DNA from 2 places in the Paenibacillus sp. MT124 genome. Region 1 is predicted to be linked to the other one. Evidence: a T-box and tRNA genes for the amino acid it is inferred to sense, from the RefSeq annotation. Region 1 holds a T-box; the other holds one or more tRNA genes.
What was found. The T-box of region 1 lies ahead of tyrS (tyrosine--tRNA ligase). A T-box ahead of a tRNA ligase gene usually reads a tRNA of that ligase, here a tRNA-Tyr.

Region 1 (3,064 bases):
GGCGCTTGAACGGGCAGAGAATGATGGGGATTATAGCGTAATGAATCAGCTGCTAGCCGTTCTCCGGAAACCTTACGCACATACACCGGAACAGGAAGAATACGCCACATTGCCGGCGACCTGTGATCCATCTTATCGGACATTTTGCGGAACCTGATGGGAGTGCAGATTCAGCATTCAGATTGAACATTTCAGATTAAAAAATACAATCATGAGTTGCAATAGGTACCTTGCGAGTACAAGCAACCTGGTGATCACGAAGAAGCTGCCACCGGCAGCTTTTTCATGATCATGTCATGGGGAATGCAATTTAAATGAATTACAGGTGGTGAGCTGCGATGTCAGATGTTTTAACCAAACAGGAATTAGCAGTCAAGCTGCTTGAACTTTTATCCCTAACAGACTTTGACCAGGAACAGAGCAATACATATGTTAACCGTCTATTGGAGCCTTTCAAATGGGAAGGTGTGCCTTATGTTGAAATGGAAAGTGGAAACTATATCGTCACCATCTATGAACGTGGAATGCCCATGTTGGAGAAAAAGTTGAAGCAGACCGAGATGGTTATCTACTGGCTGCTGGAGGATATTATTTTTACCACGGTGCATGTGGAGATGTTGAAAAAATATGATGTTGATAATATCAATACTCATTTGAAATACACAAGCGAAGTGATACAGGAAATGGATCGCAACGTAACGAACGCTTTTCAGCAATTGGGAGAACCCTATTTGCACTGGCATCAAACCGGTAAACGCCATGAACTGGAGAGCATGCAGCCTAGGGGAAGGGATGAAGGGCATGACTAATCAAGATATTAATGATGTATGGTATGATTATGCGTTGAAGTTTGTAGACAAAAAGAACAAACAAGAACAGGGATGGTCGGGATTCACATCCGAGGAACAGGAGATTGCAGCCCTATGGCTGTTGGAAGTAGACGTATATAACGGTGGGTTCATTCAATTTTTCTGCAATTGGGGAGAAGAAGCATATCTTCATGTTTTGCGGGCATTACATACGATTGGTGCGAACCAGGTGCTGGGCAATATTCAAGAGCAGTATAACTTGATAGAGCATTTAGCGGATGATGAACGGCTTACAGCATTATGGGACATTCCCCGTTTACTCACGACAGAAGAGGAACTAAGGTTGGATACTCTGGATCAGCGATTGTGGGATAACGAGGATCAAATTGCGGAGAAGGCATACACGCATTATCATAGGAAGCTGAATATAGAGGCATAGTATAAAAGATCAGAGTCTCTTTTGCTGTACGGTGAGCAGATTAAATACAGGCTCTTGCAATGGGTTGAACGTTCGGCTATACTGGCTATAATCTAATACATGAATTACGTTGATGGAGCGCAGTAGCGGCTTTGTCCCTGTTACAGAAAGTCAGGGGTTGATGGAACCTGATACATACAAGGGCTGCGAATTACACTCTGGAGTACTTGGGTAATGCCAAGCGGAATGGGCAAACGATATATTGCCAAAAGCGGTGTGGATGATGCGTAAGCATCTGTTCATGCAAGTTGGGTGGTACCACGGTTATGATAATCGTCCCTATGTCTAGTGAAGACAAGGAGACGATTTTTTTGTGTCCAAAAAAGCTGCTCAGATCTGTATTTTTAACCATTAACGTAGTCCATGACTGAAGAACCATTAGAAGAGAAAGGGGTTGTTTGGGTTGAATATTATTGATGAACTTGAATGGCGTGACGCCATAAACCAACAGACGGATGCGGAGGGGCTGCGTGAGCTGACCGAAACCAAGTCGATATCCTTGTACTGTGGGGTTGACCCTACTGGAGACAGTATGCACATCGGTCACCTGATTCCGTTCATGATGCTGAAACGTTTTCAACTAGCGGGACATCGTCCGGTAATCCTGATTGGGGGGGCAACGGGTACAATTGGTGACCCAAGTGGACGTCAATCCGAGCGTTCGCTGCAAACACTGGAACAGGTCCAAGAGAACGTCAATAAGCTGACAGCACAGATGAAAAAATTGTTTGTAACCGAAGGCGACAACCAGGTTCGCATGGTAAACAACTACGACTGGACCCATCAAATTAACGTCATCGAGTTTTTGCGTGATTACGGGAAAAACTTCAATCTTAACACGATGCTGGCTAAAGATGTCGTGGCAAGCAGATTGGAAGGCGGAATCTCGTTCACCGAGTTTTCCTACCAGATCCTGCAGTCTCTGGATTACCATCACCTGTTCCAAAACGAGGATGTGCAGCTGCAAATCGGTGGTTCGGATCAATGGGGCAACATCACGAGCGGTCTGGATCTGATCCGCAAAAAAGAAGGATCTGAAGCAAGAGCATACGGTTTGACGATCCCTCTGATGCTCAAAGCCGATGGTACAAAATTCGGTAAAACCGCGGGCGGTGCAATCTGGTTGGATCCGGACAAAACGACACCATTCGAATTCTACCAGTTCTGGGCGAACACGGATGATCGCGATGTCATCAAATACCTGAAATACTTCACCTTCCTGAGCAAAGAGGAGATTGAAGCTTTGGCTGAAAAGGTAGAGACTGAGCCGCACAAACGTGAAGCGCAGAAGGCACTCGCCGAAGAAATGACAAAATTCGTTCACGGCGAAGAGATGCTGGAGCAAGCTAAACGTATTACCGCAGCACTCTTCAGTGGAGATATTCGCTCCCTGACAGCCGATGAGATCGAGCAGGGCTTCAAGGAAATGCCGACATTTGAAACTGACGGCGAAGCCAAAAACATCGTGGACTGGCTGGTGGATCTGGGCCTTGAGCCATCGAAACGCCAAGCCCGTGAGGATGTCACCAAAGGTGCGATTTCTATGAACGGAGAGAAGATTACAGAGCTGGAATTCACAGTGTCTGCGGAGCATGCGATTGGTGGCAAGTTCATCATTATTCGTAAAGGCAAGAAGAACTACAGCCTTGTGAAATTGAAGTAGGAACGTACCGTATCATGAATATCTAGGGAAGAACAACGTTAGTTTAAATTCCCAGGATATTCATAACTCTTAAGGTAAACAAAAGGGCCGTCTCCACTAATGTCAATGACATTA
Region 2 (3,064 bases), 1.5 Mb from region 1:
AATTTTAATACCTGTGAAGATGCAGGTTACCCGCGACAAGACGGAAAGACCCCATGGAGCTTTACTGCAGCTTGATATTGAATTTGGGTACGATCTGTACAGGATAGGTGGGAGCCTTTGAAGCATGAGCGCCAGCTTGTGTGGAGGCACCGTTGGGATACCACCCTGATCGTATCTAGGTTCTAACCTGGTGCCCTTAGCGGGTACGGGGACAGTGTCAGGTGGGCAGTTTGACTGGGGCGGTCGCCTCCTAAAGAGTAACGGAGGCGCCCAAAGGTTCCCTCAGAATGGTTGGAAATCATTCGAAGAGTGCAAAGGCATAAGGGAGCTTGACTGCGAGACCTACAAGTCGAGCAGGGACGAAAGTCGGGCTTAGTGATCCGGTGGTACCGCATGGAAGGGCCATCGCTCAACGGATAAAAGCTACCCTGGGGATAACAGGCTTATCTCCCCCAAGAGTCCACATCGACGGGGAGGTTTGGCACCTCGATGTCGGCTCATCGCATCCTGGGGCTGAAGTAGGTCCCAAGGGTTGGGCTGTTCGCCCATTAAAGCGGTACGCGAGCTGGGTTCAGAACGTCGTGAGACAGTTCGGTCCCTATCTGTCGTGGGCGTAGGAAATTTGAGAGGAGCTGTCCTTAGTACGAGAGGACCGGGATGGACGTACCGCTGGTGTACCAGTTGTTCCGCCAGGAGCACCGCTGGGTAGCTATGTACGGACGGGATAAGCGCTGAAAGCATCTAAGCGTGAAGCCCCCCTCAAGATGAGATTTCCCAGTATGTAAGACCCCTTGAAGACGACGAGGTAGATAGGCTGGGGGTGGAAGTGCAGTAATGCATGGAGCTGACCAGTACTAATCGGTCGAGGGCTTATCCAAATATGCAGGTTTTAGTCGCAAATTTCGTTTCGGATCTAGTTTTCAGAGAATGATCTCTGAGTAATATTCCCTGATAGCTCAGTTGGTAGAGCACTCGACTGTTAATCGAGTTGTCACAGGTTCGAGTCCTGTTCGGGGAGCCATATGGAGAGGTGTCCGAGTTGGCCGAAGGAGCACGATTGGAAATCGTGTAGGCGCCACAAGCGTCTCGAGGGTTCGAATCCCTCTCTCTCCGCCATAGTAGGGCCCGTTGGTCAAGGGGTTAAGACACCTCCCTTTCACGGAGGTAACAGGGGTTCGAATCCCCTACGGGTCATAGCTTTACTTCTAAAGCATCAAGGGGATGAGAATCCCAAAGGTTCGTCGGAGGATAATCATCGTTAGCAACTGCTACGCAGTCTCGAACGAGGTGAGAGTATCCCCTACGGGTCACTAATTTCACCTCAAAAAAAGAGGTTGATTTTAACAACAGTTTTATGTTAAGATCATAAATGTGTTGTTCGGAGGCTTAGCTCAGCTGGGAGAGCATCTGCCTTACAAGCAGAGGGTCGGGGGTTCGAGCCCCTCAGCCTCCACCATATAACTTTTATAACGACGCGGGGTGGAGCAGCCCGGTAGCTCGTCGGGCTCATAACCCGAAGGCCGCAGGTTCAAATCCTGCCCCCGCAATTATACTTTCTTTGCAGAAAGTGATCTGGAACCGTGGTGTAGTTGGCCTAACATGCCTGCCTGTCACGCAGGAGATCGCGGGTTCGAATCCCGTCGGTTCCGCCATTTTTACCCTACATGAGGAATCTGTTCACTAAATCTGTTATATGGCACCGACGCCCTGGATAAAGTGCAACGTTCATGATTAGACTTTATTATGGCTCGGTAGCTCAGTCGGTAGAGCAGAGGACTGAAAATCCTCGTGTCGGCGGTTCGATTCCGTCCCGAGCCACCATTATCACTACAACTTAATACGCCGGTGTAGCTCAACTGGTAGAGCAACTGACTTGTAATCAGTAGGTTGGGGGTTCAAGTCCTCTCGCCGGCACCACTATGGAGGATTAGCGAAGTGGCCAAACGCATCAGACTGTAAATCTGCTCCCTTACGGGTTCGGTGGTTCGAATCCATCATCCTCCACCAGTTTTTAGGGGCATAGTTTAAAGGTAGAACAACGGTCTCCAAAACCGTTGGTGTGGGTTCAATTCCTGCTGCCCCTGCCAATTAACTTTTTTAAGTAATAACGCATATGGCGATCGTGGCGAAGTGGTTAACGCACCGGTTTGTGGATCCGGCATTCGGGGGTTCAATTCCCCTCGATCGCCCCTTTGTTTTTATTGGGGATTAGCCAAGCGGTAAGGCAACGGACTTTGACTCCGTCATGCATAGGTTCAAATCCTATATCCCCAGCCATTTTGCGGACGTGGCTCAGCGGTAGAGCATCGCCTTGCCAAGGCGAGGGTCGCGGGTTCGATTCCCGTCGTCCGCTCCAAAAATATGGCGCCATAGCCAAGTGGTAAGGCACAGCTCTGCAAAAGCTTTATCCCCAGTTCGAATCTGGGTGGCGCCTCCAGTATATTTACTAAAAATATACTACAACATGATATGCCGGCGTGGCGGAATGGCAGACGCGCTCGACTCAAAATCGAGTGGGAAACCGTGGAGGTTCGAGTCCTCTCGCCGGTATAACGTATAACCCTGTGGATTGCTTAGACAATTCACAGGGTTATTTTTATTACTTTAGTTCTCGCAATTGATGAATAGTCAATATATGAGGTTGACGTATAAATAAATTAAATATATTGTAGATAAATAAAGTCTGCGATATGAATCCATTGTGATATTGGCTAAACAGTGTTGAGATACTTTTGTTGGTTTAAAAAGAGAAGATCCTTTCTGGTGAACTTTCAATTTTATTACATAGAACGGAGTGAAACGAAATGCTTGAGCAAAAAGTGTCTGAGGAGAACAATTCAGTTAATTATTCGGAACTATTATTTGATCTATCGATCTGGGAAGAGGCTTGGAAGCAGCGGCAGAGGAATCCAAGATATAAGAAAAAGAGTGCGCCATTCGAAACGGAAGAAGCATTCGAACGCTGGGCACGAGACTATCATTATCAATCCTTCACAGAAGAAGGTAAGAAGCGTTCCGAGCGTATCATGAGCTGGATTGAGAATCAAGGCGTGGACTTTAGTGA

Region 2: it has a tRNA-Tyr gene. The T-box ahead of tyrS (tyrosine--tRNA ligase) is inferred to sense a tRNA for this amino acid. The anticodon was not compared.

The regions. Positions count from the first base shown of each region.
Region 1 is NZ_CM179500.1:4,022,166-4,025,229, reverse strand. Features, by position in the region: gene AC3RCI_RS18080 (protein adenylyltransferase SelO) at 1-157, shown strand, start outside; gene AC3RCI_RS18075 (Imm63 family immunity protein) at 339-809, shown strand; gene AC3RCI_RS18070 (DMP19 family protein) at 802-1,248, shown strand; T-box leader at 1,349-1,571, shown strand; gene tyrS (tyrosine--tRNA ligase) at 1,691-2,950, shown strand.
Region 2 is NZ_CM179500.1:5,489,450-5,492,513, reverse strand. Features, by position in the region: rRNA gene AC3RCI_RS24865 (23S ribosomal RNA) at 1-878, shown strand, start outside; tRNA gene AC3RCI_RS24860 (tRNA-Asn) at 946-1,021, shown strand; tRNA gene AC3RCI_RS24855 (tRNA-Ser) at 1,025-1,116, shown strand; tRNA gene AC3RCI_RS24850 (tRNA-Glu) at 1,123-1,194, shown strand; tRNA gene AC3RCI_RS24845 (tRNA-Val) at 1,381-1,456, shown strand; tRNA gene AC3RCI_RS24840 (tRNA-Met) at 1,474-1,547, shown strand; tRNA gene AC3RCI_RS24835 (tRNA-Asp) at 1,575-1,652, shown strand; tRNA gene AC3RCI_RS24830 (tRNA-Phe) at 1,746-1,821, shown strand; tRNA gene AC3RCI_RS24825 (tRNA-Thr) at 1,842-1,917, shown strand; tRNA gene AC3RCI_RS24820 (tRNA-Tyr) at 1,922-2,007, shown strand; tRNA gene AC3RCI_RS24815 (tRNA-Trp) at 2,014-2,087, shown strand; tRNA gene AC3RCI_RS24810 (tRNA-His) at 2,117-2,189, shown strand; tRNA gene AC3RCI_RS24805 (tRNA-Gln) at 2,203-2,277, shown strand; tRNA gene AC3RCI_RS24800 (tRNA-Gly) at 2,282-2,356, shown strand; tRNA gene AC3RCI_RS24795 (tRNA-Cys) at 2,364-2,437, shown strand; tRNA gene AC3RCI_RS24790 (tRNA-Leu) at 2,472-2,550, shown strand; gene AC3RCI_RS24785 (class I SAM-dependent methyltransferase) at 2,805-3,064, shown strand, end outside.